2 regions of the Cupriavidus sp. FW305-46 genome follow, and region 1 is predicted to be linked to the other one. Evidence: predicted binding sites of a transcription regulator. Region 1 holds the regulator's gene; the other holds the start of a gene.

The links. The regulator LexA, encoded in region 1, represses DNA repair genes until DNA is damaged. The targets are predictions, from matches to a motif close to ACTGTATNNNNATACAGT.
Region 2: the regulator LexA is predicted to act here: its motif matches at 3,851-3,868, upstream of AC3WON_RS00985 (CppA family protein).

What each region holds. Positions count from the first base shown of each region.
Region 1 covers NZ_JBYSZI010000031.1:70,891-82,628, reverse strand. The annotation lists gene AC3WON_RS16780 (peroxiredoxin) at 1-93, shown strand, start outside; gene AC3WON_RS16775 (PhoH family protein) at 498-2,201, shown strand; gene AC3WON_RS16770 (hypothetical protein) at 2,339-2,800, shown strand; gene AC3WON_RS16765 (C40 family peptidase) at 2,848-3,519, shown strand; gene AC3WON_RS16760 (inorganic phosphate transporter) at 3,581-4,588, opposite strand; gene AC3WON_RS16755 (DUF47 domain-containing protein) at 4,602-5,228, opposite strand; gene AC3WON_RS16750 (replicative DNA helicase) at 5,418-6,809, opposite strand; gene rplI (50S ribosomal protein L9) at 6,970-7,422, opposite strand; gene rpsR (30S ribosomal protein S18) at 7,455-7,733, opposite strand; gene priB (primosomal replication protein N) at 7,737-8,036, opposite strand; gene rpsF (30S ribosomal protein S6) at 8,114-8,488, opposite strand; gene AC3WON_RS16725 (asparaginase) at 8,607-9,599, opposite strand; gene lexA (transcriptional repressor LexA) at 9,855-10,508, shown strand; gene AC3WON_RS16715 (hypothetical protein) at 10,619-10,789, shown strand; gene AC3WON_RS16710 (hypothetical protein) at 10,829-11,176, opposite strand.
Region 2 covers NZ_JBYSZI010000002.1:2,378-14,115, forward strand. The annotation lists gene AC3WON_RS00970 (Dyp-type peroxidase) at 404-1,402, shown strand; gene AC3WON_RS00975 (FAD-dependent oxidoreductase) at 1,445-2,983, opposite strand; gene AC3WON_RS00980 (DUF1345 domain-containing protein) at 3,143-3,793, shown strand; gene AC3WON_RS00985 (CppA family protein) at 3,901-4,185, shown strand; gene AC3WON_RS00990 (malate/lactate/ureidoglycolate dehydrogenase) at 4,299-5,402, shown strand; gene AC3WON_RS00995 (2-hydroxy-3-oxopropionate reductase) at 5,478-6,386, shown strand; gene AC3WON_RS01000 (DMT family transporter) at 6,414-7,280, shown strand; gene AC3WON_RS01005 (flavin reductase family protein) at 7,277-7,840, opposite strand; gene AC3WON_RS01010 (acyl-CoA dehydrogenase family protein) at 7,837-9,015, opposite strand; gene AC3WON_RS01015 (AraC family transcriptional regulator) at 9,162-10,166, shown strand; gene AC3WON_RS01020 (entericidin A/B family lipoprotein) at 10,239-10,382, opposite strand; gene AC3WON_RS01025 (DUF2188 domain-containing protein) at 10,650-10,922, shown strand; gene AC3WON_RS01030 (hypothetical protein) at 11,119-11,316, shown strand; gene AC3WON_RS01035 (hypothetical protein) at 11,468-11,738, shown strand, end outside.

The sequences.
Region 1 (11,738 bases):
ATCGACGGCAAGGGCATCCTGCGCCACGAGCTGCGCGGCATCAAGGTGCCGAGCCATGTTGACGAGGTCCTGGAAATCGTGCGCGGGATCTGAGGTATCACGTCGGTATCGGCCTTGCCTCTGCACGGACGCCAAGCCGGACGTGCTGTGTCGCAACAAGCCGTTGGCAAACCCAATTGCCAAACCCAAAACCTTCGGATACATTGGCCCGTAATGAGTTCAGATTCCGGATGCCACGCTGTTTCGACTCCCCGGCCCAGGCGGTTCGCGCCACAGGCCGGTAGCGGATCTGCCGTGTCGGCAGTCCGCAAAAGAGCCGCCAATCCTGTTATGCAGGCATGGCGGCTTTTTTGTTTGCAGCCGCGTCTGTGCTCATGCCTGTCCGCGCCGGGAGCCTCGCGCATGCATGCCCCGGCCATCGGCCGCCACGACGTATCGCGGCGTCGCGGCACGGACACCCTCGCCCCCTTCTTGTCCCCCTGAAAGGAATGCCAAGCATGCCGCTGCCTACCATGCCCGCCAAGCCTGCCCAATTGCTGGATCCGAGCGAGTTTGCTCCGGTCTCCGCGGTGCCCAAGGCCAAAGCCGCCACACAGGGCAAGAAACCTGTGCCGGCGCTCGAGCGCGTGGCATTGCTGGAAACCGGCGACACCGAGGTGCCTGAGGTCCAGGCCCGCGCCGCCGGTGGCACCCGTGCCCGCAGCACCGAGACCCCGGCCGTATCGACGCCTGCCGTCAATGCCGCACCGGTCAGCCTGGTCAAGCCGTCCACCGGCCCCACGCGCCGCGCCCGCAAGTCCGAAGGCCCGAGCAAGCTGTTCGTGCTCGACACCAACGTGCTGATGCACGACCCGGCCTCGCTGTTCCGCTTCGAGGAACACGACATCTATCTGCCGATGATGACGCTCGAAGAACTGGACAACCACAAGAAGGGCATGAGCGAAGTCGCGCGCAACGCGCGCATGGTCAGCCGCACGCTCGATTCGCTGGTGGGCGGCACCGACGGCGTGCTCGACGAAGGCCTGCCGCTGGCCAAGCTGGGCAACCGCGATGCGCAGGGCAAGCTGTTCTTCCAGACGCGCCTGAACGACATCAAGTTGCCTGAAGGCCTGCCGCAGGGCAAGGCCGACAACCAGATCCTGGGCGTGGTCAGCGCGCTGCAGCAGCAGTACCCCGAGCGCCAGGTCGTGCTGGTGTCGAAAGACATCAACATGCGCATTAAGGCGCGCGCACTGGGCCTGCCGGCCGAAGACTACTTCAACGACCAGGTCCTGGAAGACAAGGACCTGCTCTATGCCGGCGTGCTGCAGCTGCCCGGCGACTTCTGGACCAGGCACGGCAAGGGCGTGGAAAGCTGGCAGGACCCGAAGTCAGGCGCCATGTTCTACCGGCTCACCGGGCCGCTGGTGCCGTCGTTCCTGGTCAACCAGTTCGTCTACCTGGAACCGGTCGACGGCAGCCTGCCGCTGTACGCGCAGGTCAAGGAGATCAACGGCAAGACCGCGCTGCTGCAGACGCTCAAGGACTACACGCACCACAAGAACAATGTGTGGAGCGTTACCGCCCGCAACCGCGAGCAGAACTTCGCGCTCAATCTGCTGATGAACCCGGACATCGACTTCGTCACGCTGCTCGGCCAGGCCGGCACCGGCAAGACCCTGCTGGCGCTGGCAGCCGGGCTGGAACAGGTGCTGGACCAGAAGCAGTACAACGAGATCATCGTCACGCGCGCGACGGTGCCGGTGGGCGAAGACATCGGCTTCCTGCCCGGCACCGAGGAAGAGAAGATGCAGCCCTGGATGGGCGCGTTCGACGACAACCTCGAGGTGCTGCAGAAGAGCGACGACAGCGCCGGCGACTGGGGACGCGCCGCCACGCAGGAGCTGATCCGGTCGCGCATCAAGGTCAAGAGCATGAACTTCATGCGCGGACGCACCTTCGTCAACAAGTTCGTCATCATCGACGAGGCACAGAACCTGACGCCCAAGCAGATGAAGACGCTGGTGACGCGCGCGGGCCCCGGCACCAAGATCATCTGCCTGGGCAATATCGCGCAGATCGACACGCCGTACCTGACCGAGGGTTCGTCGGGCCTGACCTACGTGGTCGACCGCTTCAAGGGCTGGAGCCACAGCGGCCATATCACGCTGGCGCGCGGCGAACGCTCGCGCCTGGCCGACCACGCCGGCGACGTGCTCTGACACCGGCAACCTGAGGGCGCGCCCAGCCGGTGGCGGGGCGCGCCCGCAGTGCCTGAGCGCCGTCGTCAACGGCAAGCACTTTGGGGCTATGATGGCCCCATGTTTGCCGTTGCCCCGCATCCCCACTGGAGGCGTCGATGAATACCCAGCATCTGCCCGGCAGGCATGCGCCTGCCGTTGCCCGCAGCCAGCACAGGCAGCGCCTTGCGCTGGCCATGCTGGCAGCCGCCGGCATCGCGCTGGCCGCCAGCTGGCGCCCGGCCCATGCCGCCGCCGAAGAAATGGTGATCCGCACCATGGGCCCGGTCAGCTACGTCTGCGGCGGTGTCGCCGAGGACGAGCGCCAGGCGCTGGCCGCGAAGGAAAAGGACTTCAACATGGGCATCCTGTTCACACAGGGTGCGAACGGTGAATTCCTGTCGGACGTGGCGGTCAGGCTGGTGCGCGACGAGCAGGAAGTCGCCAGCTTCCGCGCCGCCGGCCCGCGCTGCCTGATACGTGCGCCCGAAGGCAGCTACAATATCGAGGCCAGTTACAAGGGCCAGGCCAAGTCCATCAAGGTCAGCACCGGTACGCGCAACGCCCAGCTACGCTGGTAGCGGCAAGGCTTCCGGTGCGCCGGCAGGCCTGCGACCGGAAGCCCAGGATGCCATTGCGCCGTACCCGAATTCCTACCCATCCATTGCGTGCACAGGGCCTGCTTGTCCAGGTCCGGCTGCCGCTGCTCTGCGCCGCCGCCCTGCTGCTGGCGGCCTGCGCCAGTTCCCCGCCTTCGCGCCACGCCGGCCTGCCGCGCACGCCGGGCAAGCCCATGATCGACCCCAGCGCCGGACTGGAAGAGATTTCGATCCAGGCGATGTCCCTGGTCGGCACACCCTATCGCTACGGCGGCAATACGCCGGACTCCGGCTTCGACTGCAGCGGGCTGGTGCGCTACGTGGTGTCGCGCGCGGCCAATGTGAACCTGCCCCGCACCACCGAGGCGATGGGCACCCGCGGCAGCTCGCTGGACCGCAGCGAGGTGGCATCCGGCGACCTGGTGTTCTTCAACACCACCGGCCGCGCCAATTCGCACGTGGGCATCTACGTCGGACAGAACCGCTTTGTCCATGCACCGTCGTCCGGCGGCACGGTCCGTCTCGAAGACATGGGCAAGCCTTACTGGGCCGCGCGCTACAACGGCGCGCGCCGCGTGGTCGCGGCGGTCAACCAGCCGCCGGCGCCGGTGGCACCCCCGGCCGCGCCACCGCTGCCTGAGCCCGCGCCGGCTCCGCTTCCGGTCGACGACGATCCCATCGCTGCCTTCGCCAACCAGTGAAGCGCCCAAACAAAAAGCCAGGCATCAGCCTGGCTTTTTGTTGGTACGGCCGCCCCCTGCCTTACAGGATATGCCGCCCGATCCACCATGCGATCGCCGCCATGAAGGCCGACGCCGGGATCGTCAGCACCCAGGCCCAGACGATATTGCCGGCCACGCCCCAGCGCACCGCCGACATCTTCTGCGCCGAGCCGACGCCGACGATGGCGCCGGTGATGGTATGCGTGGTCGATACCGGCACGCCCAGCGCCGAGGCAAAGAACAGCGTAATCGCCCCGCCCGTCTCGGCGCAGAAGCCGCCGACCGGCTTGAGCTTGGTGATCTTCTGGCCCATGGTGCGCACGATCCGCCAGCCGCCGAACAGCGTGCCCATGCCGATGGCCACGTAGCAGCTGACGATCACCCAGGTCGGCGGCTGGCCGCCGGCGACCACATGGCCGCTGGCGATCAGCAGCATCCAGATGATGCCGATGGTCTTCTGCGCGTCATTGCCGCCGTGGCCCAGGCTGTACAGCGAGGCTGAAACCAGCTGCAGCCGGCGGAACCAGCGGTCCACCCGCGACGGCGGCGTGCGGAAGAAGGTCCAGCCCACCATCACCATCATCAGCGAACCGAGCAGGAAGCCCAGCAACGGCGAGACCAGGATGAACGCCACCGTCTTCAGCAGGCCGCTGCCCACCAGCGCGCCCGTGCCGGCCTTGGCCACCGCCGCGCCCACCAGCCCGCCGATCAGCGCATGCGACGACGACGACGGGATGCCGTAGTACCAGGTGATGACGTTCCAGGCGATCGCCCCGACCAGGGCCCCGAATATCACGTAGTGGTCGACGATATTGACGTCGATGGTGCCGGTCCCCACCGTGGCCGCCACCTTCAGGTGAAAGACAAAGATTGCGACGACGTTGCACATCGCCGCCATTGCCACCGCATGGTGCGGCTTGAGCACGCCGGTGGACACCACCGTGGCAATCGAGTTGGCCGCGTCGTGGAAGCCGTTCATGAAGTCGAACAGCAGCGCGAGCGCCACCAGCAAGGCGATCACCCACAGGCTCATTTGTATGGTCTGCATGCCGATTGCCGCCTCAGGCGTTTTCCAGGACGATGCCTTCGATGATGTTGGCGACGTCCTCGCACTTGTCGGTGATCGTCTCGAGCTGTTCGTAGATGGCCTTCAGCTTGATCAGGCGCTTGACGTCGGTCTCGTCGCGGAACAGCTTGGACATCGCCGAGCGCATCACGCGGTCGGCTTCAGATTCAAGCTGGTCGATCTGCTGGGCGGTCTTCAGGATGGTGCTGGCATTGCCCATGTCCTCGAGCAGGCCCACCGCGATCTTGACCTGGTCGCAGCACTGCACGCAGATGGCCGCCAGGCGCAGCGCCTCGTCGGTCAGGTTGGTCACGTCGTACAGCGAGATGGTCTCGGCCACGTCTTCCATCAGGTCCAGGATGTCGTCCATGGTCGTGATGAGCTTGTGGATCTCGTCGCGGTCCAGCGGCGTGATGAAGGTCTTGTGCAGCAGGTCGATGGTGTCGTGCGTGATCCGGTCGGCCTTCTTTTCGGTGGCCTGGACGCGGCGGGCATGGGCCTCGGCGTTGGGCAAGTCGTTGACCAGTGCCTGGAGCTCATGGGCGGCGGTCACCGCGCAGTCGGCATGCTGGTTGAAATATTCGAAGAACTTGCCCTCCGTGGGCATGAATCGGCCGAACATGGAATGTTCCTTGTGGCAGCGTGCAGACGCTGCGGATTGTGTTGCGGATTGAGCGGACGCGTTGCATGACAGCCGCGAGGGCGACTGTCATCAAAGCGCAATATTTTACAGGGTTACGGGGATATTGCCCGCGAATTTGGCACAAACGAGACGGCGCCGCACAGACTATTGCAGGCCGGCTTGACTTCGTCAGTTGTCGTTGTCGAAGAAAGCCGGGCCGCCGCTGAAGTTGTCAAACTTCGTGAACTGGCCGAGGAAGGTCAGGCGCACCGTGCCGATCGGGCCGTTACGCTGCTTGCCGATAATGATCTCGGCCGTGCCCTTGTCCTGGGAATCCGCGTTATAAACTTCGTCGCGGTAGATGAACAGGATCACGTCGGCATCCTGTTCGATAGCGCCGGATTCGCGCAGGTCGGACATCACCGGACGCTTGTTGGGACGCTGTTCCAGGCTTCGGTTCAGCTGCGACAGTGCAATCACCGGACAGTTGAGTTCCTTGGCCAGACCCTTGAGCGAACGGGAGATTTCGGAAATTTCCGTGGCGCGGTTCTCGCCGCCGCCCGAACCTGACATCAGCTGGAGGTAATCGATGATGATCAGGCCAAGCTGCCCGCACTGGCGCGCCAAGCGCCGCGAACGGGCACGGAGTTCCATCGGGTTCAGTGCCGGCGTCTCGTCGATGAACAACTGCGTGTCGTTCATGCGCTGGATCGCATGCGTCAGCCGCGGCCAGTCCTCATCCAGCAGGCGGCCGGTACGCAGCCGGTGCTGGTCGAGGCGGCCGACCGAGCCAAGCATACGCATGGCCAGCTGGGTGCCCGCCATTTCCATCGAGAACACGGCCACCGGCAAGCCCTGCTCCACCGCCACGTGCTCGCCGATGTTCAGCGAGAACGCCGTCTTGCCCATCGACGGACGGCCGGCAACGATGACCAGGTCGCCCGGCTGCATGCCGCTGGTCATCTTGTCCAGGTCGATGAAGCCGGTCGGGACGCCGGTGACGTCGGTGGTGGAGTCGCGGTGGTACAGCTCGTCGATGCGCTCGACCACCTGGGTCAGCAGCGGCTGGATTTCCTGGAAGCCCTTCTGGCCGCGCGAGCCTTCTTCGGCAATCGCAAAGACCTTGGATTCGGCCTCATCCAGCAGCTCGCGCACCTCGCGGCCCTTGGGCGCGAACGCGGCCGAGGCGATATCGTCGGCCGCCGTCACCAGCTTGCGCAGCACCGAGCGCTCGCGCACGATCTCCGCGTAGCGGCGGATATTGGCCGCGCTGGGCGTGTTCTGCGCCAGCGAATTCAGGTAGGCCAGCCCGCCCACCTCCTCGGCCTTGCCGGCGACCTGCAGCATTTCATAGACCGTGATCACGTCGGCCGGCTTGGTGGCCGAGATCAACCGGGCGATGCTCTGAAAGATCATCCGGTGGTCAAAACGGTAGAAATCCGCCTCGGAAATGAAGTCCGCAATGCGGTCCCAGGCGGCGTTGTCCAGCAGCAGGCCACCCAGCACCGATTGCTCGGCTTCGATGGAATGCGGCGGGACCTTGAGGTTCTCGAGTTGGGGGTCGGCGACAGGCGCGTTCATGGGGAGGGATTATAACGGCGGGAGGACGCACTTCGCCGGACATTTGGCGACCGGGCAGGCAAAGACAAGCGGGCAACAAAAAAAGGCAGGAGCCGGGGCTCCTGCCTTTTTTGCTTGCGGCGCTTCAGCCGGCGCAGCGCGCCGGCAAGGCGGCACGTCCTTAGACGCTCTCACCCACGACCGACACGGTCACGTCGACCACGACGTCCGTGTGCAGCGCAACGCTGACCGGGTGGTCGCCCACCATCTTCAGCGGACCATTCGGCATGCGAACCTGGGCCTTTTCCAGCTTGAAGCCTTGGCCAGCCAGGGCTTCAGCGATGTCGGCGTTGGTCACGGAACCGAACAGGCGGCCGTCCACACCCGACTTCTGGCTGATCTGGACGCTCAGACCGTTCAGCTTCTCGCCTTCGGCTTGCGCGGCGGCCAGCTTCTCGGCAGCGGCCTTTTCCAGCTCGGCGCGCTTGACTTCGAATTCGGCGATCGCGGTTTGCGTAGCACGGCGGGCCTTCTTGCCCGGGATCAGGAAGTTACGGGCGTAACCGTCCTTCACCTTGACGATGTCACCCAGGTTGCCCAGGTTGATGACTTTTTCCAGCAGAATAATTTGCATCGTATTCTCTCCTTAACGGACCTAGGGCCTGATCAGTTCTTGTGCAGGTCGGTGTACGGCATCAGCGCGAGGAAACGCGCACGCTTGATGGCCGTATCCAGCTGACGCTGATAGTGAGCCTTGGTACCGGTCAGGCGGGCCGGCGTGATCTTGCCGTTGTCGCCGATGAAGTCCTTCAGGGTGTCCAGATCCTTGTAGTCGATCTGTTCCACGCCAGCCACGGTGAAGCGGCAGAAGCGCTTGCGCTTGAACAGCGGGTTCTGTTGCTGGAAGCGCTTCTTGTTCTTGTTGTCACGTTTGACGAATGCCATGATTCAATCCTTTTCGAATGCTTTACATCCAGTGATGTGAAAGACGAGAGCCTTGCTGTTGCGGTGCTTGCGGGCCAGGAATCCTTCGCAGTCGAGCAGCGTGCCGAGCGGTAACCGCTCCAGACGCTGGCCAACCTGTCCGACCCCCATCGCTGCGATTGCAAACTCGACCTGCCGCGGCGTTTGCGCCTCGACGGCCTCGCCGCTGTACTGCAGGATGCAGTTCACGACGGGGACCCCGGCCGGGGTATAGCGCAGGGCATCGCGTTCCGCCAGGGTGGCGGCAAGCCGAAGCTGGTTCAACGCGGGACCTCTTGCTGGTTGCAATCCATGCTGCCGTGGCCGACGCTGTCAGCCATGGCGCGCACCGCAGTCCGCACTCAGGCGGCCTGGCCTTCGGTGGTCGTTTGCGCGGCCTTGCGGGCTTCTTCGCGCTGCACTTCCTTCATCATCGGCGAAGGTGCAGTCTCGGCCTTCTTGGTCTGCACGATCAGGTGGCGCAGGACGGCGTCGTTGAACTTGAACGCGTGTTCCAGTTCAGCCAGCGTTTCCTTGCCGCATTCGATGTTCAGGCAAACGTAGTGAGCCTTGGCCAGCTTCTGGATCATGTAAGCCATCTGGCGACGGCCCCAGTCTTCCACGCGGTGAACGTTGCCGTTCTGCGAGGTCACGAGCTGCTTGTAGCGCTCGATCATGGCCGGCACTTGTTCGCTCTGGTCCGGGTGGACGATGAAGACGATTTCGTAATGACGCATTGACGCTCCTTTTGGATTAGCCACCCGGGCGTCACGAGTCCGGTGTGGCAAGGTTGAATAGCCTTAAATTATAGCCCGCATGGCGGCAAGTGCGCAAGCCGCTGATTACACAGACAAATCAGGCGTTGGCAAACACGGCCTGCAGCCTTGCCGGATCCCGCGCCAGGCCTGAGTCGGCTGCCAGCGCCAGGGCCAGCAGCACGCGCGCCTTATAGGGATTGAGGTCCGTTGCGGAAACAAAAGCTCCATCCGTCGGGCTGAGCTGGGGCGGAATCGCCACATGGCCGGCCCCGGTGCGGGAACTGCGCACCACGGCCACGCCCGCGGCAGCGGCATCGGCCAGCGCCTCGGCCAGCACCTCATGCACCGAGCCATTGCCGGCGGCAGCCACCACCAGCCCGGCAACACCCGCGCGGACCAGCGCATCCACTGCCACCCTGCCCGGCTGCGCGTAGCTCGCCACGATCTCCACCATCGGCCACGCCGCCGGCATCGGCCCGATCACCCAGGCCACGCGTGGCGCGCGGGCGAAGCGCACGTAGTCGTCCTGCACGAAACCCAGCGGCCCGCAGGCCGAAACAAAGGCGTCCACCGCCGACGTGTGGGCCTTGGCCACATCCCGCGCAGCGTGGATCTGCTGGTTCAGCACCACCAGCACACCCTTGCCGCGCGCATCGGGATGAGCGGCCACGCGCACCGCATCCAGCAGGTTCAGCGGCCCATCGGCCGACAGCGACGTCGACGGCCGCATTGCCGCCGTCATCACCACGGGCACCGGACACGATTGCGTCAGGTGCAGCGCCATCGCAGTTTCTTCCAGCGTATCGGTGCCGTGGGTGATCACGATGCCAGCCACGTCGGGCTGCGCGGACCAGTGCTCAACCCGCGCCGCCAGCGTTTGCCAGAGCGTGAAGGTCATGTCCTTGCTGTCGACCTGGGCCACCTGCTCGGCCTCGATGCGAGCCGCCGACTGCAGCGCGGGCACCGCTGCCAGCAACGACGACACCGGCACGGTCGCCGCCTGGTAGCGTGCGCTGCTGGCAGAGTTTCCGGCCGCGCCAGCAATGGTGCCGCCGGTGGCCAGTACGACGATGCGAGGCAATTGGGTCATGGAGCGTGCAAAGAAAGTGGAAAGGCAGGAATGCCGATTGTAACGGGCGCGCCCCGCCTCGCCGCGGCTCTCGCCGGTGATCCGCATTCCGTCCATGAGACACGCCCCAAAAATTCTGCTTGCGCTCAGGCCGATACTGTATAAAATCACAGCATACTGTTTAAACATACAGTGCCCGGCCAGACGGATGCAGGATAAAGGATCGACCGATCCTCTTACCCGAAACCCCGCGGCCCCGCACGGAACGGCGATCCCATGGCGACCCTGACACCCCGGCAGCAGCAGATTTTCGATCTGATCCGCAACACGATCCGCCGCACCGGCTTTCCGCCCACGCGCGCCGAAATCGCCGCAGAGTTTGGCTTCTCCTCGCCCAATGCCGCGGAAGAACACCTGAGGGCGCTGGCACGCAAGGGCGTGATCGAACTGACCCCGGGCGCTTCACGCGGCATCCGCCTGAAGGTGGCACGCAGCGATTCGGAAATGCCCGACCAGTTTTCGTTGCCGATGGCCGGCGTGATGCAGCTGACGCTGCCGCTGGTGGGCCGCGTTGCCGCCGGCAGCCCGATACTCGCCGCCGAGCATATCGACCGCCAGTACCAGGTCGACGCCTCGGTCTTCGACGAACGCCCCGATTACCTGCTGCGAGTGCGCGGCCTGAGCATGCGCGATGCCGGCATCCTCGACGGCGACCTGCTGGCCGTGCGCCGCGCCAGCGAAGCCGCCAACGGCAAGATCGTGGTGGCGCGCCTGGGTGATGACGTGACCGTCAAGCGCCTGCAGCGTCGCGGTGGCCATATCGAACTGATCGCAGAAAACCCGGACTTCACCAACATCATCGTGGAGCCTGGCGAGGAGTTCTCGCTGGAAGGCATCGCCGTCGGGCTGATCCGATCCTCCGGCTTCTAACCGGGCACCGCAGGCCAACCGCCTGCGCGGGCCCACCCGCTTCCATTGCTTTGCAGACGCCGCCCGGCTTGCCGGGTGTTGACCCCGCTTTGCCTAAAAGAGGTGCCACCATGCCGCAAATCCACCAAGTCGCCGCCCGTCGCCCGGTCAAGCCTGTGCCGTTCCGCCAGAGCAAGGGCGTACGCGTCTACCAGGGTACGCAGCGCCGCACCATGGTCGGCAGCATGGCGGCGATCTGCCGCATGCTTGAACTCGAAACCGCCGAAAAGCTGGCCGCCTGAAATCTGCCGACTGTCTCCGAGCAGCTGCGGGCGCCGCCCTCAGCTACGCGGCGCACACGCCTTGGCTTCGGCTTCCAGCTCCGTCGGCGTCAGCTGCGGGAACCAAGTATCGCTCTTGCGCAGCTCCAGCGCCGTACCATCCTGCTTCGCCGTCAGCGAAATCAGATAGGCGTATTGGTATTCACCGCCAGACGTGGTCTGGCCGATGCGGATCTCGGTCTGGCTCTTCGCCGGATAGTTGACGACCGCGGCGTCATCGCCCAGATTGTTGCGCAGGCATTTCGCAACCTCACCCATCTTGGCGGGCGTGAACAAGCGCATCGGCGCACGCGCGCGAATGTCCTTTTCAGAAGTGCCGGTGGCACACCCTGCCACCATGGCTGCCATCGCTACGCCAACCGCTGCCGCTCGAACAGACATACCACCCCCGGGAAATGCAGAACGGCGCCCTCGCGAGGCGCCGTTCTGGGAAATGCTTTGGGGTGGCTGATGGGACTCGAACCCACGACAACAGGAATCTCAATCTTAGCCACCAAGCTAATAACGACGCGGGGTTCCGGGTAGTTCGTGGGAATACTGGAAGCCCGCATACGGCTCTAGGTCGGGGATTATATATCGAGTATTCCCACGGGCACACGGCTAATTTGTGTCGCATACCCCACCCGACAGAAATTACCTCTGGCTGCTTTCGCAGCGACCCTACGAGTAGCTATACTGTATATCCATACAGTACTCATATATGCCCCGCCATGTCGCCCGAACCTGCAAACTGCCCCATCTGCGGCACTGCCGCCGAGCGCACTCGCGCCCCATCTCATGGCTACCTCTACCGTTGCCCAAGCTGCGGCACCTTCCGCATCACCAGCAGCGCCCTGGTGCGCAAGAAAGACATTCCGAGTTCCGCCCGGGAAAATGTCCGGCTGTTGCGGGCTTACGGCCACCAGCCTCA
Region 2 (11,738 bases), on a different contig from region 1:
GGCTTGCTGATGCGTGCATCGATGCCGCTGTGCTTAGTGTTCCTGCATCGTTGGAGACAAGATAATTGCCTGGCCACCTAAGGTAAATTCAGCGATTCTTTGCGTGCCTATAAGCGATGCCTTAAGTGGCAGCGAGATGGACAGATTGACCCGAGAGACCTGGCTCAACATGGACATTTTGTCCATCGCGCAGGCCCTGCAGCGCTTGCGGCGCGCCGGACCGCCTGACTTTCCAAAGATGCCGCCACGGGCACAGGCCTTGCTCCAGCTGGCTGGATTGGCAACCGCAACTGACACTTCCTGGCCAGGAGAAAATGAAAGGTCAGAGGCACCACTCAATTCGTGTAGGCTTATGCGTTGAATTCTCTTCCGTCAGCCCGCAAACCGATTCGGTATAACCAACATGAAGAGCCCGATGCCTACAAAGGTTCCCGAACCACAGGCCGTTTCCGGCACGGTCACCCGCAGCGCCATATTCATCGTTGCGACACTCACCGACGGTGACGACCACGCCGACACCGTCCGCGCGTGGTGTGCCGACGTTACCGCCGTCGTGCGCGCGGTTGGCCATCGTTTGCCGTCGGGCAACCTGTCCTGTGTCTGCGGCTTCGGCGCCGACGCCTGGGACAGGCTGTTCGGCAAGCCCCGTCCCGCGGCACTGCACCCCTTCCGGGAGTTCGGCACCGGCGATCGCGTCGCCATCGCCACGCCGGGCGACCTTCTGTTGCACATCCGCGCCGAATCGATGGACCTCTGCTTCGAGCTTGCCACGCAACTGCTCGGCAAGCTTGGCAATGCAATCCAGGTTGTCGACGAGGTGCACGGCTTTCGCAACTTCGACATGCGGGCGTTGATCGGCTTTGTCGATGGCACGGAGAATCCGGCCGGACGCGAGGCGGTCGATTTCACGGTGATCGGCGACGAGGATGCCGAGTTTGCCGGTGGCAGCTACGTCATCGTGCAGAAGTATCTGCACGACATGGCCGGGTGGAATGCCCTTCCCGTGGAAACGCAGGAACTGATCATCGGGCGCAAGAAGCTGTCCGACATCGAACTGGACGAAGAGGTCAAGCCATCGTCATCGCACAGTTCACTGACCACGCTGGTCGAGAACGGGCAGGAGGTGAAGATCCTGCGTGACAACATGCCGTTCGGCCGCCCGGGCGCGGGCGAGTTCGGCACCTACTTCATCGGCTACGCCCGTTCGCCCGCGCCGATCGAGAAGATGCTCGAGAACATGTTCGTCGGATTGCCGCCCGGCAATTACGACCGGCTGCTCGATTTCAGCAAGGCAGTCACCGGTAGCCTGTTCTTTGTCCCGTCGGCCGACCTGCTTGAAGGACTTGCGGACCGCGAAGCCCCTGCTGCCCGATCGCTCAAAGGGAGCCGCCAATTTGAATAACCTGCACCGCGCTCGCAGGCGCGCGCGGCCACGGTCAGTCGATCACGCCCCGGTTCCTGTCGCCTGCTGCTCGATCGCGACCTCCGCCCGAAGACTCGCCAGATCGCGCCCGACCGTGGCAACCGCAAGCCGCTTGTCCTTGTTCCAATAGGTCACCGTGCAGTCATGCGCGGCGGGATCGCCGTCGACATCGAAACGATCCCATTGCTCCGCATGGCCCACGTAGTTGATGGCCACATCATAGTGCTGGGTCCAGAAGAAAGGCACTGCCGCAAAGCGTTGCCGCTGTCCCAGGATATTTCGCGCTGCCACCACGCCCTGGCGCTCGGCGACCACCCAGTGTTCGACGCGGATACGCTGGCCCGTTCCCGGGTCGGGCCAGCGCGCAATATCGCCCGCGGCATAGATGCCAGGTTCGCTGGTCTGGAGAAATTCATCGACCGCCACGCCCTTGTCCAGCGCGAGGCCGGCGTCCTGCGCCAAGCCCACGTCGGGGCGAACGCCGATCCCGGTCACGACCAGGTCGGCGGCCAGCTCCGCGCCGGTCGACAATCTCACCCGATCCGGTTGAATCTCTGCCACCGTGGCCCCGAGATGGAACGTTACCCCGTGCGATTCATGAAGCGCCTTGATCATGTCGCCGAGCGTCGCGCCCAGGACCCGCTCCATCGGATGCGCTTCGGGCGCGACAACATGCACTTCCAGTCCTCGCGTTCGCAGCGCCGCCGCGACTTCCATCCCGATAAAGCTTGCGCCCACCACGACGCATCGGCGTGCCATGCCGAGACGCGCGATCAAGGCGTCGCAGTCGGCCAGCGTACGGAGCACGCTCACGTGCGGCAAGGTTGCGCCAGGAACGTCGAGCCGTATCGGCACGGCACCGACGGCAAGCAGAAGCGCGCCGTAGCTCACGTTGCTGCCATCCGAGAGCGTGACGGATTTTTGCGCGGGGCTGAGCTTGACGACACGGTTGTTAGAGCGCACGTCGATGTCGTGATCCGCGTAGAACGTCGGTGGCCGCATTGGCAGCCAGTCCGCGTTTGCTGTCCCGGCGAGGTAGTCTTTCGACAGATTCGGCCGATCGTACGGCAATGAGCGATCGGCGCTCAGCAGCGTGACTGGGCCGCTATAGCCTTCGCGCCGCAGGGTTTCGACCGCGGCAGTCCCGGCGGCGCCGCCGCCGATGATCACCACGGATTCAGGGAGTCGGGCCGAGGCAAGCCTCGGTGGCCGCATCGCCGGCAGCGCTTCGCGGACGAAGGCCTTCCCGTCTTGCTGTTCCACGCGCCAGCATTTCAGATCGTCCTGGGCGGGCGGCCCGAGGACCTCGCCGGTGCGAAGACTGAAGCAGGCGTGATGCCACGGACATCGGATCGTGTCGCCGACCAGCAGGCCGTCCGCCAGTGGCGCGCCATAGTGGGTACAGGTCGCACCGATGGCAAACAGTTCATCAGCCCAACGCACAAGCAAGACCGGCTTGCCGCCAACCTGGCCTGTCACCATGCCGCCGTCAGCAATGTCAGCCAGCGGCACGCCCTGGGCGAGATCGGGCTTATCCGTGGAGGAAGAGCTTTTGGTCATGGCGTCTCTCCTTGCCGGTCATGGCACAGGGCCATTATCGACCTCGATGCCGCCAAATGAAAGGCGCATGCAGCGTTACAAACTGCGCGACGGCACGGATATTATTCACGGAAGACCAGCCTCCTTTCCTGACGAAGGGTCATCCGGATGAATACCCCCATGAACAGACCCGCCCGCTTCGCTATCGGCAAGCGCATTGCACCCGCACGCTTTCTGCTGTGCGGCGCCATATTGATCGTTGCGACCGTTGCCGCGGGTGCGCTCGGCGCGGAGCCACGCATCGCCCTGCTGATCGGTTTCGATCTCGCGGCCCTTGTCTTCCTTGGCGCCGCGCTGCCACTGTTGCGCGCCGATCCTGCTGCCATGCGGCGCACGGCGGAACACAACGATGCCAACCGCACAGCGCTGCTCACGATCACGGTGCTGCTCTCGATGGTGATCCTGGTCGCAATCGGTACGCTGATCGCGCGCCCCGAGACACCGCACTGGGCCGACATCGCGCTGATCGTCGCCACGCTCATCCTGTCCTGGCTTTTTGCCAACACCGTTTTCACGCTGCACTATGCACATCTCTACTATCTCCAGACCGCTACCGGCGACCAGGGCGGGCTGCAGGTGCCAGGCGTGCAGCACCCCAGCTATTGGGACTTCCTCTATTTCAGCTTCACGCTGGGCATGACTTTCCAGACTTCTGACGTGACCATCGCCGGCGCCCACATGCGCAGGGTGGTCCTGGGCCACTGCGTGGCCGCGTTCCTTTTCAACATGGGGATTCTGGCGTTCACTGTGAATGCCCTGGGTGGCTTGTAGTCGACTTGGCCGTGCGCCCGAAGTGTTCCTGGACAAACTCCTTGCGTCCCGCCGGATACTGTATATATTTACAGTACCTGTATGGATGAACAGTAGGAGTCCCGTCCATGGAACACCTGATCCGTGTGCAAAACGACTATGACCGCCAGGTGCTGGCCTGGCTGCGCGGGCGCATCGGCGATGCCGCGCTGCAGACCGCGGCGCTGCGCCTGGGCGGCCAGCGCAAGCCTTACCTGTCAACGATCTGCCGCAGCCTGGGCATCCGCCCGCCCAGCCGCCGCCAGTTCGCGGCCGAGGCGGCGCGCATGCACCGCGCAGTAGGCGATACCTACCTGGCCCGTATCCGCGAAATCCTTGGCCAGTCACCTGCCGAAGCTGTGCTGCGCCAGTAAGCAGTAGCCGATCACCGGCCATGCCGGCGCCACCGGGCTCGCGCCGGCCGTATCATGAAGCCCCGTTGCCGTCACACGGCACGGGGCTTTTTTCATCCCTAGCCAAGGCCGATATGAGCGAACACCGCATCCCTACCGCCGCCCTGCACCAGTGGGTGGCCGATCTCTGGCTTGCCGCGGGCAGCAGCACGCAAGAGGCGAGCCTGACGGCCGACCACCTGGTCGGCGCCAACCTGAGCGGGCATGACTCGCACGGCGTCGGCATGATCCCGCGCTATGTGCTGGCCTGGCAGGCCGACGAGCTGCAGCTGAACCAGCAGGTCAGCGTGCTGCACGATGCCGGCAGCATGCTGAGCCTGGACGGCAACCGCGGCATGGGCCAGGCGGTGACGGCGCAGGCCATGGACATGGCCATCGGCCGCGCGCGCGAGCATGGCGTCTGCGTGATGGGCCTGCGGCAGTCGCACCACCTGGGGCGCGTGGGCCACTGGGCCGAGCAGGCCACCGCCGCCGGCATGATCTCGATCCACTTCGTCAACGTGCTGTCCAAGCCCATCGTGGCGCCGCACGGCGGCTACGATGCGCGCTACGGCACCAACCCGTTCACCATCGGCGTGCCGGTGGCGGGCGAGCCGCCGCTGGTGCTGGACTTCGCCACCAGCGCGATCGCGCTGGGCAAGGTGCGCGTGGCCCACAACAAGGGCGTGCCGGTGGCGCCCGGCTGCCTGCTGGACGCGCATGGCGAGCCCAGCGCCGACCCTGCCGTGATGTACCCCGCCGACGGCGCGCCGCCAGGCGCGCTGCGGCCTTTTGGCGAACACAAGGGCCATGTGCTGGCCGTGATGTGCGAGCTGCTGGGCGCCGCGGTCACCGGCGGCCACACCATCCGCCCCGAAACGCTGCGGCATCAGCATGCGGTCTGGAACAACATGCTGGCGATCGTGTTCGATCCCGCACGCCTGGGCACCAGCACGTCATTCGGGCATGAAGTGGCGGCGTTCGCCGACTGGATGAAGGCGTCGCGGCTGCAGCCGGGGCAGGATGGCATCCGCCTGCCGGGCGAGCCCGAACGGGCCTGGCGCGCCGCCCGCGCCGCCCATGTCCCGGTTGACGCCGGTACGCTGGCGCAGCTGGACGATGCCGCCGCGCGGGTGGCGGCCGCGCGCGCCGGCGCGCAGCCTGCGCCGGGGCCGCTGTCTGCGCTGGCGTGCGACTGACTATCATCAGAGATGAACCCGGCGGCGTGCGCGACGCACGGCCGGCCTCGCGCCTGACCACTACCGGACACTGACATGAGCAAGATCGGCTTTATCGGACTTGGCGTGATGGGCAAGCCCATGGTGCAGCACCTTGTCGACGGCGGGCATACCGTGTTCGCCCATACGCGCAGCGGCGTGCCGCAAGACCTGCAGGACGCTGGCGTGAATGCCTGCGCCAGCGCCGAGGAGGTGGCGAAGCAGTCGGAAACCATCATCCTGATGCTGCCTGACACGCCCGACGTGGAGCGGGTGCTGTTTGGCGAGAAGGGGGTCGCTGACGGCCTTGCCGACACGGCAGGCGGCGTTACCGTGATCGACATGAGCTCGATCTCGCCGATCGCCACGCGCGAGTTCGCGCGCTGCATCGAAGCGCTCGGCGCCGACTATATCGATGCGCCGGTCTCCGGCGGCGAGGTCGGGGCCAAGGCGGGCACGCTGTCGATCATGGCCGGCGGCAAGCAGGAAGTATTCGACCGCGTGCTGCCGATCCTGCAGCTGATGGGCAAGAACATCACGCGCGTGGGCGAGGCCGGCGACGGCCAGGTGGCCAAGGTGGCCAACCAGGTGATCGTGGCGCTGACCATCGAGGCGGTCAGCGAAGCGCTGGTGCTGGCCGCCCGCGCCGGCGCCGATCCCGCGCGCGTGCGCGAGGCGCTGATGGGCGGCTTTGCCAGCTCGCGCATCCTGGAAGTGCATGGCGAACGCATGATCAAGCGCACCTTCGACCCGGGCTTCCGCATCGCGCTGCACCAGAAGGACCTGGAACTGGCGCTGTCCACCGCGCGCCAGCTCGGCGTGGGCCTGCCCAACACGGCGTCGTGCCAGCAGCTGTTCAATGTCTGCAGCGGGCTGGGCGGCGCGGGCTGGGATCATTCCGGACTGGTCAGGGCGATCGAGCACCTGTCCTCGTTCGCCATCGGTGACGAACCGCCCGCAGCCTGAACCACGCAGCCGCCGCCGCCCCGCCGCATGCCGCGCGCGAACACCGTGGTGCTGACCGCGCTGGCGATGCTCGCCTTTGCCGGCAATTCACTGCTGTGCCGGCTCGCGCTGAAAGGCACCACCATCGACGCGGCCAGCTTTACGCTGGCCCGCGTCGCCGCGGCGGCGCTGGTGCTGTGGGTCATCGTCGTGGCGCGGCACCAGTTGGTGCGCACGGTCGTGGCGCAGCGGCTGCCGCAGGTGGAAGGCAACTGGATCTCCGCGCTTGCGCTGTTCTGCTATGCCGCGGCCTTTTCCTTTGCCTATGTGCGCCTCACCGCGGGGACCGGCGCGCTGCTGCTGTTCGCGGCGGTGCAGGCCACCATGACCGGCTATGGCCTCTATGCCGGCGAGCCCATGCGCTTGCAGCAATGGATTGGCCTGGCCCTGGCGCTGGCCGGGCTGGTGTGGCTGTTGCTGCCGGGGCTGGCCACGCCGCCGCTGCTGTCCTCGCTGCTGATGATCGCGGCCGGCATCGCGTGGGGCGTTTATTCGCTGCGCGGCAGGCGCGCCGCGGATCCCGCTTCCACCACCGCGGGCAATTTCCTGCGCGCGGTGCCGATGGCGCTGGCACTGGGTGCGGTGATGCAGGCGCAGCGTTCACTGGACGGCGCTGGGCTGGCCTATGCGCTGTTGTCCGGCGCCATCACCTCCGGGCTGGGCTATGTCATCTGGTATGCCGTGGTGCCGCAGCTGAAGGCCGCCACCGCCGCCACCGTGCAACTGAGCGTGCCGGTCATTACGGCGGCAGGCGGCATCGCGCTGCTCGGTGAAGCCCTGAGCCTGCGGCTGGCATTGAGCGCTGCCGCGGTGCTGGGCGGCATTGCGCTGGTGATCGCGGGCAAGCGCGGCTAAGGCGCTGGTACGTCAAACCCGCCTGCGTGGAACACCAGCGGCGCGCCCGGCGTCGATCCATAGGCCACCACCTCCACGACAAAGATCACGTGGTCGCCCACCACGCGCACCGAGTGGTGCCGGCAGATAAAGTACGCCAGCGTGCCGCCGATCAGCACCGTGCCGAACGGCCCGGGGCGGCAATCGACGCCCGCGAAGCGGTCAGCACCGCGCGCGGCGAAGCGCCGGCACAAGGCCTGCTGCCCGCTCCCCAGCACATTGATCGCGTGGCAAGGCGCCGCACGCAGCGCCGCCAGGCTGCCGGAGCTGCGTGCCAGGCACCACAACAGCAACGGCGGTGCGAGCGACACCGAGGTAAAGGCATTGATCGTGACGCCGACCGGCTGGCCGTCGGCGTCCGCGGCCGTGACGATGGTGACGCCCGTGGCAAACTGCCCCAGCGCATCGCGCAAGGCCCGCCGCGCCGCGCCGTCGTGGCTGATGGCGCGGGCCGGGTCGTCCTGGCCGCTGTCGTTGCAGGCTTGCGTGTCATACGGCAGCGGCGCCAGGGCGGGGATCATTGCGCGGCAGGCCGCACCTCGCCGGGCGGCGCGTCGAGATCCAGCCCCAGTGCCATGCGCCCTGCGTACTCCTGCTGGGCACCGGCCTGCAGCGGATGGAAGCGCGCGCCCTGCGCATCGCGAAAGCGCCGCTCCAGCCCGGCATCGCGATAGAAGCCCGCGCCGCCGGCCAGGTCCATCGCCGCCTCGACCGTTGCCAGCACCGCGCGCGCGGCCAGCGTGCGGGCACACATGATGCGGTTGGTGGTGACCGCGCCCGGCGCCTGCCCCGATGCCGCCGCGAACATCGCATCCAGCGCCAGCTGCGCGGCATCGGCCTCGTTGCACAGGCGCCCGGCGGCTTCCACCGCATGCGCGCTCAGGCGCCGCTGGCGCGCCAGCTGCAGCGCGATATCGCGCGCGGCCTCGGCCACGCCGACGTAGACCGCATAGATCAGCGGCAGCGCGATCATCGCCACCGTATGCATCATCGGATGCCACACGCCTTGCGGGCGGCGGGCGGCAATGGCGGTATCCGGAACCAGCACGCCTTCCAGCAGCACATCGTGCGAGCCGGTGCCGCGCATGCCCAGCGTGTGCCAGTTCGACAGCACGCGTACGCCCGGCGACTTCATCGGCAGCGCGAAATGCAGCACCGTGGGCCCGGTCTCCGGATCGTCATGGACGGCGCAGGTCATGAACAGGTCCGCCGCCGGCGCGCCGCTGGCGAAGATCTTGCGCGCATCCACGCGATAGCCGCCATCCACGCGCGTAGCCTTGCCGCTGCCCTGCAGCCAGTCCGAACCGCCGCTGCCCAGCAGCACCATCTGCTCGCCCGCCACGCGCTTGAGCAGCCCCTCCACCGGCGCTTGCTGATTGCGCCAGCGCCACGCGGCCGTGGCCACCGGGTGGGTGTGCATGGCAAACGCCAGCGCGGTCGATCCGCAGTACTTGCCCAGCTCGCGCAGCACCGCGCCCAGCTCCTGGTGCGACAGCCCGGCGCCGCCAAGTTCCTGCGGCACGGCCGCGGCAAAGAAGCGGTGCGCGCGCAGGTCGTCGTAGTTGGCGCTGACGAACTGCCCGCTGGCATCGATCTCTGGCGCGCGTGCGTCGAAGGTGCGGCCCAGGGTCGCGGCCAGGCCGAGCCAGTCGGCCTGTGCGCCTGCGCTGGCATCCGCTGCGGAAAGGGTTTCCATGGTGTTGTCTCCGGCTAGTCTGATACGTGCGCTGCGGCGTTGTATGGCGCCAGGCACGGTGCTAGTATCGGAGCCCGGTCCCCTTGCCCGTATGATCGGGCGTCCGGCTTTCTTGCGCGAAACACCGGATCTGGAGGAATGTGACCATGGATGCCTTGTCCGACCTCTTGCGCGCCGTGCAGCTCAGCGGCGCCGTGTTCCTGAACGGCGAGTTCAAGTCGCCGTGGTGCCTGATCAGTGAAGCGGATGCTGAATTGCGCGCCGCCTTCCTGCCCCGCGCCGACCGCGTCGTCTCCTACCACCTGATTACCGAAGGCGTCTGCTGGGCGCGCCTGGTCGACGGCACCGGCCCGGGCCTGCGCGTCGACACCGGCGAACTGCTGGTGGTGCCGCAGGGCGAGCCGCACGTGCTGGGCAGCGACCTGCGCCTGCAGCCACTGCCATCCGCTCCGCTGGTGTACGACATGCTGCGCAACAGCCCGGGCGAGGTCATGCGCGTGTCCTACGGCGGCGGCGGCGAGACCACGCGCATGGTGTGCGGCTTCCTGGGGTTCGACGACACCATGGGCAACCCCTTGCTGACGTCGCTGCCGCGGCTGTTCAAGGTGGGGCTGGGCAGCGGGCTGGAATCGGCATGGCTGGCGTCGGCGCTGGCCTTTGCCACGTCTGAAGCGGCGGAACCGCGTGCGGGCACCGCCACGGTGCTGGCCAAGCTGTCAGAGCTGCTGTTCGTGCAGGCAGTGCGGCGCTGCATCGACACCCTGCCTGACAATGAAAGCGGCTGGCTTGCCGCCCTGCGCGACCGCTATGTGGGGCGGGCGCTGTCGCGCATGCACGCGCGGCCGGCCTACCCGTGGACGGTCGATGAGCTGGCGGGCAACGTGGGCCTGTCGCGCTCGGCGCTGGCGCAGCGCTTTACCGACCTGCTGGGGCAGCCACCGATGCAGTACCTGGCGCACTGGCGGCTGCGCTCCGCGGCCGCCGAACTGCGCAGTGGCAACCGTTCCATCAGCGAGGTCGCGGGCGCGGTCGGCTACGATTCCGAGGCCGCGTTCAGCCGCGCGTTCAAGCGCGAGTTCGGCCTGCCGCCCGCCAGCTGGCGCCGCAACCACCTCGATGCGGCGCAGGCCCCGGCGGCGGCCGCACATTGAATTCGCCGTGGCAAAGACAACGGCCCGCGTCACCAGACGCTGTAGCAATGCCAGGGCGGCAGGCAGCGGGACTTACATCTTCTGCTTGGTGCTTTCCGCCGCGCCTTGTACCTTCTCGCCGCCGCGCTCGATATCCTTGCCTGCGCCGGCCATGGTGTTGCAACCCGTGACCAGCATCACGCCAGCGAGGGCAAACAGTGCAAATAGCTTTCTCATGACGATCTCCTTGCTTCGTGTGGATGCGGCATGCGCCGCCAGGATGGAGTGGATCGGAATGGCTTGGGACCGGGCAGCCGCTTGCCCGACCGGCAATTGGATCGTAGCAACGCACCGCAGCGCAAAAAGTCGGCTTTCGTCCTACCGGGATGTCAGCCGACGGCGCGACCGGCGGTCACCGCGTGCGCTTGTAGGACATCGACGGATACCCGCGGCGGCGCCGTCGCTTAAAAATCAAGAGTCAGCCCACGCCCTCCGGAGAACACCATGACGTCACGCAGCATCCACGTGCTTCCCGCCGCAACCGACAACGCCGAATACGCCGGCGACGGCGGATGGGCACTCACCATCGAAGGCCTGGAGAACGGTGGTGACGACACCGCGCTGCATTTCCCGACCCAGGAAGCTGCGATCGCGGCCGGCTGGATGCGCGCGCGCGAGGATGGCCTGCCGTTGTGCATCCACGGCCGCGATGGCCTGGTGCGCGAACGCAAGATCTATTGCCGGGACGCACGCGGCACCGCCCGCATCGGCTTCTGACCACCCCGGCCACCGTCAACGGCCGGTTCCCCCTGTATCCCCCGGGCCCGCGGCGAACGCGGGCCACAACAATCCATTGCGGGAAACACATTGAGTGAAATCAATGTGTTACGCCTGCGCTCGTGAAAGCTACGGGTCTGTCACCGATACTGGAACCAAGGCAGCACGCCATTATCCAGGACCAACCGAGACCCCCATGCGCCTGTTCCTCAGGTACCGCCCGCTGGACATCTATCCCGACCCGATCGACGCCAGGGTTGCCGAGCTGCACGAACTTGCCGAAGACATCCATGCCAGGCACGCACGCAAGTGGCGCCGGCATGGCACGATGCTGACCCCGCGCGACCGCGCGGATCGCAGATTTCCGACCGGCGACCCGGAAACGCGGCATTAACCTAGGGACGATTCCTCTCTCTGCGCTAGGAAATGTGAACAAGTGTCATATCCGGTTGGCAAGGATATGACCCCTGCGAAAGAATGGGTACCGTACGCGGCGGGCTCGATTGGCGAGCCCACCGCTGTACCCTTTTTCCTGACGCAGCGAAATGAATCGAACCACCCGGGAATGCGTGATGGCGTTGATTTCCAGCCTGCGTGCCAAGGGGCCCATGCCCCGGCACCAGCTTGCCGCCGCCAGCCGCCTTAACGCCGCGGAACTGACGCGCGCGCTGAAGTCCGCCCGCCAGATGGGCGTAGTGGCCTACGCCGGCGAGCCTGAATCGCCGGCAGAGGCCGATACCCCGCTAGTGCTGACCGGCCGGCCCTTGCCGCCGCCGCGCCGCGTGGCACCGGCACCGCGCGAAAGCAAACCGCATT